Regions from separate parts of the Caminicella sporogenes DSM 14501 genome, predicted to be linked through region 2. Evidence: riboswitches for the same ligand, from Rfam matches in the RefSeq annotation. Region 2 holds a riboswitch; the other holds the start of a gene.
The links. A riboswitch is a leader RNA that binds a small molecule or an ion and turns the genes downstream of it on or off. The one in region 2 is predicted to bind cyclic di-GMP.
Positions count from the first base shown of each region.

Region 1 (5,802 bases), on a different contig from region 2:
AAAACAACAATTAATACAAATATTTTCCATTAAAGGGTCAAAATATATAGCAAATAATATATTTAAACTTATTAATAAACAACATAAAAACTTTTATAAATAACATACATCACTTTAAAATAAAAACCTATGATAATTCCTTAAAATATAGGAACATCATAGGTTTTAAATATTTCTTACAAACTCTTTTCATGTTCTAAAAGCCATTTTTTGCGCCATAATCCTGCTTCGTATCCCACTAACCTTCCATCACTGCCTACTACTCTATGACAAGGAATAATGATTGCTATTTTATTCTTATTATTAGCATTTCCAACTGCTCTACTTGCATTTTTATTTCCTATTCTTTTAGCTATATCTTTATATGAACAGGTTTTTCCATAAGGTATTTTAATAAGTTCATTCCAAACCTTCTTTTGAAAATCTGTCCCTTTTAATTTTATAGGTAAATTAAACTCCTTTCTTTGTCTATTAAAATATTCTTTCAACTGTCTTTTTGCTTCTTCTAATATAGGACAAAATTTTTCTTTATATTTCTTCTCTTCAACAAAATCCAAACTTATTATTTTCCCTTCATTAGATTGGATTTCAATAAAACCTATAGGAGAATCTAAATAAACTACATTATTCTCATTACCAATCCTTTGCATATAATTACATTCTATACACATGTATTTTATTTTACCCCCAAATAATCTAACTTTTAAATATTATCAATTAAATTCTTTACAATATAACACTTATCAAATTTTATTCTTAAGAATATATTTTTTCTTTTTAACTACTTCTTCTTTTTATAAATTTAATTATATCCTTCTCACCAATAGGTCTACTAATAAAATATCCCTGTATTTTTTCGCAATCATACTCTAATAATTTATCATATTGTTCTTTATATTCAACCCCTTCTGCAATTACATCATATCCCAATCTGTGTGCAGTATGTATAATAGATGCTATTAAATTTTGAATTTTTGTATCTTTAGTTATATAATCAATAAAAATTTTATCTATTTTTATTTCGGAACAAGGAATAAGAATCATATTTTTCATAGAAGAATAACCAGCTCCAAAATCATCTAAAGATATTTTAGTACCAAGTTTCATAATTTCTAATAAATTTTCAACTGTTTTTTCTTCTGTTTTAAATATTTGGGTTTCGGTTATTTCAAATTTAATTTTACTAAATTTTACATTATTATTTTTGACTATATATTTATAATTTTCAAAAAACATTTTGTCTTTAAACTGATTAGGTGAAATATTTATTGCTACTTTTAAATCCAAATTTTTCTTTTCCCACTCTTTAATTTGTCTACATACTTCTTCTATAACCCAAAAGCCCATTTCTCTAATAAAACCAGTTTCTTCTGCAATAGGAATAAATTCTACTGGTGAAACCTCTCCTAATTTTTCATTATTCCATCTTAACAATGCTTCTACTTCTTGTATTTTATTTCCCTTTACACTTAAAATTGGCTGATACAGTATATATAGCTCATTTCTTAAAATTGATTTTTTCAATTCTGTTAGTATATTAGCCTTTCTCATTTTTTCTTTTTCAATTTGATGTTTATAAAATACATATTGCCCCTTTACTTTTTGTTTTGCCTCTTGCATTGCTATCTCAGCTTTTTTTATAGCATCATCAATTTTATCATCTTTTTCTGTTATATAAATACCAATACTTATTGAACATGCAATCTCTATATCTCCAACTATTATTATCTCTTTTAATTTTTGAAAAAGCAATTCAACTTTTTCATAAATATCTTTAAAATTTTCCTTAGGAAAAAGAACTAAAAATTTGTCTGCATTATAACTAAACACTTTTCCTCTATTCCCAACAATTTTAGATAGCCTTCTTACAAATTTTTTTAAAAACTCATCACCTATTTCATAACCATATGTATCATTTATATACTTAAAATCATCAATATCTAAAAATACTACTATAAATTCATTAATATTTTCTGAAAAATTTTCAAATAAATATAACCTATTATATAAACCTGTTAAATAATCAAAATAAGCATCAGTATTTTTTACCAACATTTCCATCCCTTCTCTTTTGCATAATTGTTTCTTCCACTTAATTCAAATAAACTAATAAAAGCCCTTTTTACCGTAAAAAGTAAAAAGGGCCTACTTGGATTTACGGTAACCGGCTGCCATAGTAAAGAAAGTTCTTTACTTTAGGCCCTTGGCTTTGCGTCCTTATCTTTCGATAAGTTTGCCTTTATCAAAATCCGATTTTCTCATTATTAACTTTTTTCAATAATAATACTTCTACATACTAATTTTGTATTATAGCACATCATTAAAAGTTTGTTTGTCGTATTTTGTCATAAAAAATAATTTTTTATAATTTTATTTGTTTTTCACTTAAAATTTAATATTCGTCTATTTTAATTTGAACATATTAAACAATTATTTTGAATAATACTTAGAATTCATTTCCTCACAAATTTTAAATATCTTTTCTAAAGATTCTTTTACTCTTTTACCAGGCCGAACATAAAAATACGTTTTTTCTACTTCTTCATCTATTCCCGGATTTATATAATTAATTGTTTCAAATATTTCTTTTAAAGCCTTTAAATCTTCTTCTGTCAATTCTCCCTTATCTATAATTGTATAAAAATAGTATTTTAATTCACATACATCTTTAAATTTAAAATTCTTGTTTAATAAGTATAAAGTATTCATAATTCTCTCCCAAAGTCCTAATTTTCTATTAGCTTTTCTAAAAATTTCTTCTATATATTCTTTATTTTTTAGCTTTTCTTCATCTGCTGAATATATTTCATTGCTTAAATCGTTAATTACATATGCCAATTCATCATTGCTTTTATCAAAAGTATAAGTTATATATCGGTTAATATTCTTTGCAGGTATAAAAACTAAATTATTTAATATGATAATTAAAATAAATGTAATACTTATTAACATTTTTATAATCGTATTTTTTGACATTTTTGATACCTACCACCTGTTTAAATATTTATTTGTAAAGTTTAATCTTTATTTTTCATTAAATATACATCCTTATCAAACTAATGACTTTTAATCTTTTTCTCTAATTTTTACAAGCTATTATAATAAATCTATGACATGTTACATCAATATAGTCCATTTCTTCAATTAAAAAATCTAGTTCCCTTAATTTAATATAATATTTATCAATACTAAAATCTGATATTTGCCACGAAATTGCTTTCAAATAATATATCACTGCACATATATCATAAAATCGTGTTTTAGTTTTATCTTCCTTCCTCTTTATTATTTTAAAATTATTCTTCTCTAAATTTTTAACTGCTTTATCTAAATCCCACTCTCTATATTCAAATGGCTCAGCATTTAAATACATATTCAATTCTTTATCATTACATCCTCCTACTTGCTGTGTTATAAAATATCCACCTTTTTTTAATATCCTTCTTACTTCTTTTTCTGAATATGATTCATGTCTATTGATTATCAAATCAAATTCTTCGTCATCAAAAGGCATATTATCATCTTCTTTTATCTCATAAACTTTTACTCCTAAAGGTTCAAGACGTTTTTTTGCTATTTCTAAATTAGGTCTATATCCTTCTGTTGCACATGTTTTTTTAGGTAAAGGAATTAATTCTGATAAAAATTCTCCTCCACCTGTTCCCATATCTAATAAAGATTGACTATCTTTCAAATACTTTCTTATTTCATTATAATAATTCCAACTCAATGGAAATTCTCTCATTCTGCCATACTTTTCTAAATATGAAAAGTCCCATCCTTTAAACTCTCTTTCCCATACTTCTAAATATTCACTAATCATATCAGAGCTTTTTTCATTCATTTCTATCCCTCCGTTATTATTTTTTATATTTTACAATAATTCTTTAGCGGAGGTGCTCTTATATTTATATCTTGTTACAATCCATTTAATATTTTAATATTTTCCATTTTTTCCTCCAAATTATTACTTAAAACTACATATTTTTATTACTTCTTCATACTTGCTGCATTTCCTCTAAAAAAGTTTGCACCTATTTAATATAAGTCTAGTAACAATTTAATCTATGTAAGAATAAACTAAATTATGAACATTTTTTGATAGGAGGATATAGATGATATATAGTGATAAAGTAGTAGAAATACAAAATTTATATAAAACATATCATACTATAACCGAAGAGACATTAGCTATAAGCAATTTGTCTCTTTCTGTTTATAAAAACGAAATTGTATCAATCGTTGGTCCAAGTGGCTGCGGTAAATCTACTCTCTTGTCTTTAATTGCAGGACTCATTAAACCATCATCTGGAAAAATATTTATTAATGGTATAGAAGTGAAAAAATGTGATAAAAAAATTGGTTATATGTTTCAAAATGATAATCTTTTTGAATGGAGAAATATAATAAAAAATGTTTTAATTGGTCTGGAAGTGCAAAACAGACTCACAAAAGATAAAATAGCAAAAGCAGAAAAACTTCTAGAAATCTATGGACTAGGAGATTTTAAATATCACTATCCGAATCAGCTTTCCGGCGGAATGAGACAAAGGGTTGCACTTATAAGAACACTCGCTACAGAACCCGAACTATTATTATTAGATGAACCCTTTTCAGCACTAGATTATCAAACTCGTTTAAGAGTAGCAGATGATGTTGGTACTATAATTAAAAAAGAAAAGAAAACTGCCATCTTAGTTACACATGACTTGGCAGAAGCCATTTCTATGTCCGATAGAGTAATCGTTTTGTCCGGCAGACCAGCAAAAATAAAATCTATTCATGAAATAAAATTAACTTTAGATGTTGAAAGAACTCCTCTAACCTCTAGAAAAGCTCCTGAATTTAAAGATTATTTTAATATTATATGGAAGGAGCTGGATATACATGAATGATAATAAAAAATATTCAAAAGAACATATTGAATTTTTGCAAAAAGTTAAAAGAAAAAAGAAAGCTATTTTACTTACTCAAATAGCTATATTAGTTTTATTCTTTTCATTATGGGAAATCGCAGCAAGACTGAAATTAATAGATACTTTTTTAACCAGCTCACCTTCTGAAATGTGGAAGTTGTTTTTAAAATTATTATTTAATGGTTCCCTTTTAAAACATATTGGCATAAGTATATTTGAAACTGTAGTTGGCTTTATTTTAGGAACATTTCTAGGAACTCTTATAGCTATACTTCTTTGGTGGTCAGATTTTATATCCAAAGTTTTAGACCCTTATATGGTTGTACTTAATGCACTGCCTAAAACAGCTTTAGCACCTATAATAATAGTTTGGGTTGGAGCAGGTATATCAGGAATAATAGTTACAGCTCTTATGATTTCTCTAGTTGTAACTATTTTAGGTGTATATAGTGGCTTTAAACAAGTACAGGAAAGTAAAATAAAAATGCTTAAAACTTTTGGAGCTACAAAAATTCAAATACTCCAAAAAGTCATCATTCCAGCTAGTATACCTACAATAATAAATGCTTTAAAAATAAATGTCGGATTATCATGGGTAGGTGTAATCGTCGGAGAGTTTATGGTTTCAAGAGCTGGGATAGGATACTTGATTGTCTACGGAAGTCAAATATTCAGGTTTGATATAGTTATGACTAGCGTTATCATTCTATCAATACTTGCCACTGCTATGTATCAAGGAGTAGTTTATCTAGAAAAAAAACTATTAAATTGGAGACGATAATTAAAAAATCTAAAAAACCTTTAAGGAAAATAAAATATAAATTCCTTAAAGGTTTTATTTCTTAAAAAGAAAGTTTTTTTAATATCTCTTCATATTCATCTATTT
Region 1 covers NZ_FRAJ01000007.1:123,898-129,699, reverse strand. The annotation lists gene BUA90_RS05410 (methylated-DNA--[protein]-cysteine S-methyltransferase) at 177-671, opposite strand; gene BUA90_RS05405 (putative bifunctional diguanylate cyclase/phosphodiesterase) at 778-2,055, opposite strand; cyclic di-GMP riboswitch class I at 2,157-2,248, opposite strand; gene BUA90_RS05400 (radical SAM protein) at 2,431-2,976, opposite strand; gene BUA90_RS05395 (class I SAM-dependent methyltransferase) at 3,080-3,844, opposite strand; gene BUA90_RS05390 (ABC transporter ATP-binding protein) at 4,116-4,895, shown strand; gene BUA90_RS05385 (ABC transporter permease) at 4,888-5,697, shown strand; gene BUA90_RS05380 (hypothetical protein) at 5,759-5,802, opposite strand, start outside.
Region 1: it holds a riboswitch for cyclic di-GMP, as region 2 does, so the genes downstream of both, BUA90_RS05405 (putative bifunctional diguanylate cyclase/phosphodiesterase) here and BUA90_RS09235 (methyl-accepting chemotaxis protein) in region 2, are expected to answer to the same signal.

Region 2 (5,802 bases):
ATTATATTAATGAAAGTGAAGAAATGTCAAACTATATTGATAGTACAAATCAAAGAGGTTTTGAAGCCATTAAAATATTAGAAGAAAAAAATAAAGACAACAATGAAGTTATGAAGCAAATTGTACAAGTTGTAAATAATTTAAGTGAAAAGGCAAATGTAATAGGAAATATTGCTGATACGATAACTGCTATATCAGAGCAGACAAACCTTTTAGCACTTAATGCAGCTATTGAAGCAGCAAGAGCAGGAGAAGCTGGAAAAGGATTTGCTGTAGTTGCTGATGAAGTAAGAAAACTTGCAGAAAGTACAGCAAAATCAAGTAATGATGTAAAAGATATTATCAGTACAATACAAAATGATGTAGAATTAGCTAAGGAAACTATGAAAATATCAATTGCAACAGTAAATGAACAAAATAAGGCTATGGATTATACAAAGCAATCTTTTAATGATATAAGTGATAGTATACAAAAAATTGTTGATAAAATTAGGAGTATAAATAATTCATTAAAAGATGTAATGGAAAGTAGAGATAGAGTTGTGGCAGTTATACAAAATGTATCTGCGGTATCAGAGGAAACTGCTGCAGCTTCTCAGGAAGTTTCAGCTGCAACTGAAGAACAAAGTGCAGCTATGGACCAAGTAAGTTCTCTAGCTGAAAAATTAAATGAAATGGCAAAAAAATTGGAAGAAGCTATTAAAGCTTTTAAATTAAACTAATAAAAGTATATTATTAAAAAAGCGGCTTTTGAGCCGCTTTTAATATTTGGAGTTAATTATTAAAGATAAAAAATTTAAAACATAGTGTCGAAAACGATTTTTAAAATGTAGAAAATAAGGGTAGAAATGTAATATCTGGAACAAAAAAATATAAGAAAAATAAAGTGGGGATGATTATATGGGTTTTGACAAGTATTTTGAACCTTTAAAATTAGATAATATTGACAAAAGCTTAGAATTTGAATTAAGAAATTTTTTAATAGAGAAAAATATAAGTTATTGTTTATTTTTTTCAATTATTAATAATATGGCAGTTAGAATAATAAATATAAAGAAGGATGAAAAGGAAGAAATACAGTATAATTTTTCTGAATTTTTAAATTTAGATATACAGAGAGAAAATGGTATATATAAACTGATTACAGAAAAAAAATCGATAATAAATTTTCAAAATTCAAATATAAAAACGTATGTAAAAGGTTTAAAATATGAAATATATATTCCTATAACATTTAAGGATGAAATAGTTGGGTGTATATATTTAGGAGCAAATGAAGGTGACAATTTAAGTTTAAATTCAGATATTATGGAGATATATGAAATTATAAAAAGACATATGTTTTATATTATGAATATAAAAGCAGAAAAAATACTTTATAAAGTATTAATAGAAAATATAATACTGATTAATAAAATATTTGAAGAAAAGACTCCATTTATGACTAGACATTCATATAATGTAGCAGCATGGGCAATTCAAATAGCAAGAGAACTTAACTATTCTGATGAGAGATTAACAGAAATATATTTAGCAGCACTTATGCATGATATAGGTAAAATTTATATAGATAGTGAAATAGTCAATAAAGGAGATGACTTAAATGAAGAAGAATATGAAGAGGCTAAGAAACATGTTGAGATTGGATACAATATTGCAAAAGATATATTAATAACATTTAATGCTCAAATACCTATATGGATTTTACAGCATCATGAAAGATGGAATGGTACAGGATACCCAAATAAATTAAAGGGTGAAGAAATAACAGAGGAAGCTAGAATATTAAAAGTAGCTAATTTTCTTGATAAAATAATATCTAAGTCAAATTATAAAAATGAAAAAGGTATAAAAGATATTTTAGAAAAAATTAAAAGCTATCGAGGAAAAGATTTTGATCCCGATATAGCTGATATAGCAATTAATATTTTGAGGAGAAAATTAAATTTTGAAATAAAAGATGAATTAATTTTACCTGCAAATTTGATATTAAAAACTAGACAGGGATTAACTAGTTTTAATGGATATATTACATCTATAAATAGAGAATTGATTTTTAAATTGGCAGATATACATTCAATAAAATTTGAAGATGTAGAAAGTATTTATATAGCCGTAGAAAATCTTAATGTGATTTATGAATTTAAGGTATCAGTAAGAAAGGTAGATACTAATAAACTTGCTGTTGAAATAATATCTTTAAAAGATGCTGAAGAAACATTTAGTTTATTATGGTTATTAAGTGGAGTTATTATAGATATAAATACTAAAAATTCAAAGGAAATTACTATAAGTAAAATATCTGGAAGAAATCTGACTTTTAGTTTAAATAGTGGTGATAAACTAGAAAAAGACAAGTTGTTTATTGTTGTCGTAATATTTGAAGATGGAACTAAAATACCTTTATCAGGAAAAATAGTTAATCAAATAAAAATTAATAATGTAGTGCATTATGAATTTGAGTTTGTAGGTATAAAGGAAAGTTATAGAGATGAAATTTTTAGACAAATTTTCAGAAAGCAAATAAGTATAAGAAAAACATTAATGGATTATTAAACTAAAATGATGAAAACTCATTTAAAATTTGATATAATGAAATTTGACAAAAAAGTTATTAATGTTTAAAAGTATTTTTTATAAATGGCAAACCTGTCGAAAGGCAGGGACGCAAAGCCAAGGGCCTAAGGTGTTTTGCTATGGCAGCCGGTCGCTGAGAGTTACCTTAGACCCTTTTTCAATGAGGATTTACTGATTGGAAAGGGGTTTTTTTATTGTGCTAAAAATTTAAATATTAAAAAAATAAAAGGTATTTAGGTAAAATAAACAAGGCAGTTGTAAATTAATGATTTAAGAGAGTTTAAAAATTTGGAATTAAAAGTACAAAAACTGATTACACAAGGGAGGGAATAAAGATGAAGGAAAAGATTATAAGTAAAAAGGAAAACAAAGTAAAAAAAAGCAGTAATATTTTAAAAAATATAAAAATAACATCCTTATTACTTATAATTTTAATTCTTACGGGGGCATCTATAGGTTATATATCTTACTTATCTCTTAACAATATGGAGATTTTAAGTAATGATATGAATTCTCTTTACAAAAAAAATATGCTTACGTCTTTGGAAATAAAATATCTTGAAACAGAATTTTATGTAGTTAGACTTAATATGAATAAAATGCTTTATTCAAAAAAATATGATAAAGATTTAGCAGATATTATAGAAAACCAAAAATCTAATTTAGTTCAAATTTTTAATAAATATAAAGGTTATAATTTGACAAAAAAAGAAAGAGAATTATTTGATAAAATAGAGAGTAATTATAAAACATATTTAAGTGAGGCAGATAAATTATTAAATAAACTAAAGCGTGGGCTTACTATAAGTGAAGAAGAAATTGTAAAGATAAATGATTGTTCTTTAAAGACTCAGAAAAATATTAATGAACTTGTATCTTTAAATGCTACTATAGCTGAAAAAGTTGTTGATAAGGCTAATGGATTGTATAAAAGAGCAAGAAAATTATTTATGATTTTATCAATAGGTATAATGATTTTTTTAGTAAGTGTTACTTTTATTATATTAAGGCTCTTAAAAAATTCAATGAGTCAAATAAATGATGTACTTACAAAACTTTCAAATTATGATTTTACAGTTTCATTAAAAGAAAATGGGAAAAATGAATTTGCTCAAATGAATCGTTCTTTAGCAGTAGTTGTTGAAAATATAAAAAGGGTTTTAGCAGATGTAAAGGGAAATTCAGAAAAAGTGGCAGGTCAGTCTCAAAATCTTGCTGCTGTATCGGAGGAGATGTCTGCTTCATCTCAGGAACTTTCTTCTACTATGCAGCAGGTAGCTGAAGGTGCTACAAATCAGGCACAAGATTTGATGGATATTGTAAATTCTCTATCAGACCTTACGAATAATATTGAAAATGTATATAAAGAGCTTCAAAATGTGAAAGATGAAACTGAAAATGCAGAAAATAAAGCTAATATCGGTAAAAAGGAAATGGACAGATTGATTAAGTCTATTGAAGATATAAGAAAAGCATTTGAAGTTGTTATTAAAAAAGTAGAAACTCTTACAAATTCTGTAAAAGAAATAAGTGTTATTTCAGAAATAATATCAGGTATATCAGATCAGACAAATTTATTAGCACTTAATGCTTCTATAGAAGCAGCAAGGGCAGGAGAACATGGTAGAGGATTTGTTATAGTAGCTGAAGAAATACGAAAATTAGCAGAGGAATCGAGAAAGTCTACAGAAAAAATTGTAAATTTAGTAAATTCTATTACTGAAGATACTGATGAAGTTATTTATACTTCTAAAAATGTAAAAGAGTCTGTTAATGAACAGGCAAATTCTGTTGAAAATACTGTAAAATCTTTTGGAGATATATTGATATCTATTGAAAATATTGCACCACTTATGAAAAAAACATATGAAGCTATGGATAAAATTGTAAAATCAAAAGATATGGTTATGGAGAGAGTTAGAAAGGTAAATGATGTGACAGAAGAAAATTCTGCAGCTACGGAGGAGGTAGCAGCAGCTTCTGAAGAACTTACTGCTTCATCAGAGGAAGTGGCAGCAACAGCACAAGATTTAAGTCAGGTTGCTATGGATTTGATGGAAACTGTAAATCGATTCAAAATATAAAAATTTTAGGCAGTATCTTTATAAGGATACTGCCTAAAAAAATATTTTAAAAGGAGATAAAAAAATGGATAGAAAAGTATCTAAAAATAATATATTAAATGAAGTAGTAAAGTGTATTTCGCATTTTTATATGGAAAAAGATAAAGAAAAATTTCCTGCGGAAATTTTTGTATATAATGAACGAGATAAATTAATATTAATCATTTTAGATGGAAAAAATAATATAGATTTTAATTTTGAAAAAAAGCCCATAGAAGATACAGTTACTGCAATAGTAGAAAAAGATTTACTTACTGGCGTATATAATAAATATTATTTCAAAGAAAAATTGGTTCAAATAATTTGTGATGCAGAGAAAAAAAAGAAAAGTATAGCACTTTTTTTTATTGATTTTGATAAATTTAAAGAAATTAATGATACTATGGGACATGAGATAGGAGATTTAATTATAAAAGAAACAGCTAGTCGTTTAAAAAGTACGCTTCCAAGTAAATGTATTTTAGGTCGTTATGGTGGAGATGAATTTATAGTACTTGCATATCCTTTACTAGATAAAGAAGAAGCGTATTACATAGGAAAGAAAATAATAGAAGCTTTTGAAAGTCCTTGTATAGTAGAAGGATATAATATATATCTTACAGTTAGTGTGGGTATTGCAATATATCCAGAACATGGAGAAAATAAATCTCAGCTTTTGAAAAATGCAGATATTGCAATGTATTATGCAAAAGAAGAAAAAGACAGAGAAAATAAAATAAAATTTTTTACCGAGGAAATGGAAAAGAAGGTTGCAGAAAAGTTTCAAATTCAAAATCAAATGAAAGATGCTATAAAAAATGGAGAAATACAAATTTATTATCAGCCGATTATAAGTATGGAAAGTGGGAAATTAGAAAGTGCGGAAGCTTTAGCAAGGTGGAATAGTAAAACATTAGGATGGATATTACCAGAAAAATTTATTTCTATTGCAGAAGAAACAGGACAAATGAATTATTTTGGAGAGTATCTTTTAAAGAGGATATGTCAAGATATAAAAAGATGGGAAAGTTTAGGTCTTAATATTGTACCTATAGCAGTAAATATATCTGTAAAGCAGTTGGAAAATAAAAAGTTTGGTGATATGGTAAAAAAAATAATAAAA
Region 2 covers NZ_FRAJ01000015.1:65,551-71,352, reverse strand. The annotation lists gene BUA90_RS09245 (methyl-accepting chemotaxis protein) at 1-722, shown strand, start outside; gene BUA90_RS09240 (HD domain-containing phosphohydrolase) at 901-2,556, shown strand; cyclic di-GMP riboswitch class I at 2,633-2,715, shown strand; gene BUA90_RS09235 (methyl-accepting chemotaxis protein) at 2,913-4,661, shown strand; gene BUA90_RS09230 (putative bifunctional diguanylate cyclase/phosphodiesterase) at 4,726-5,802, shown strand, end outside.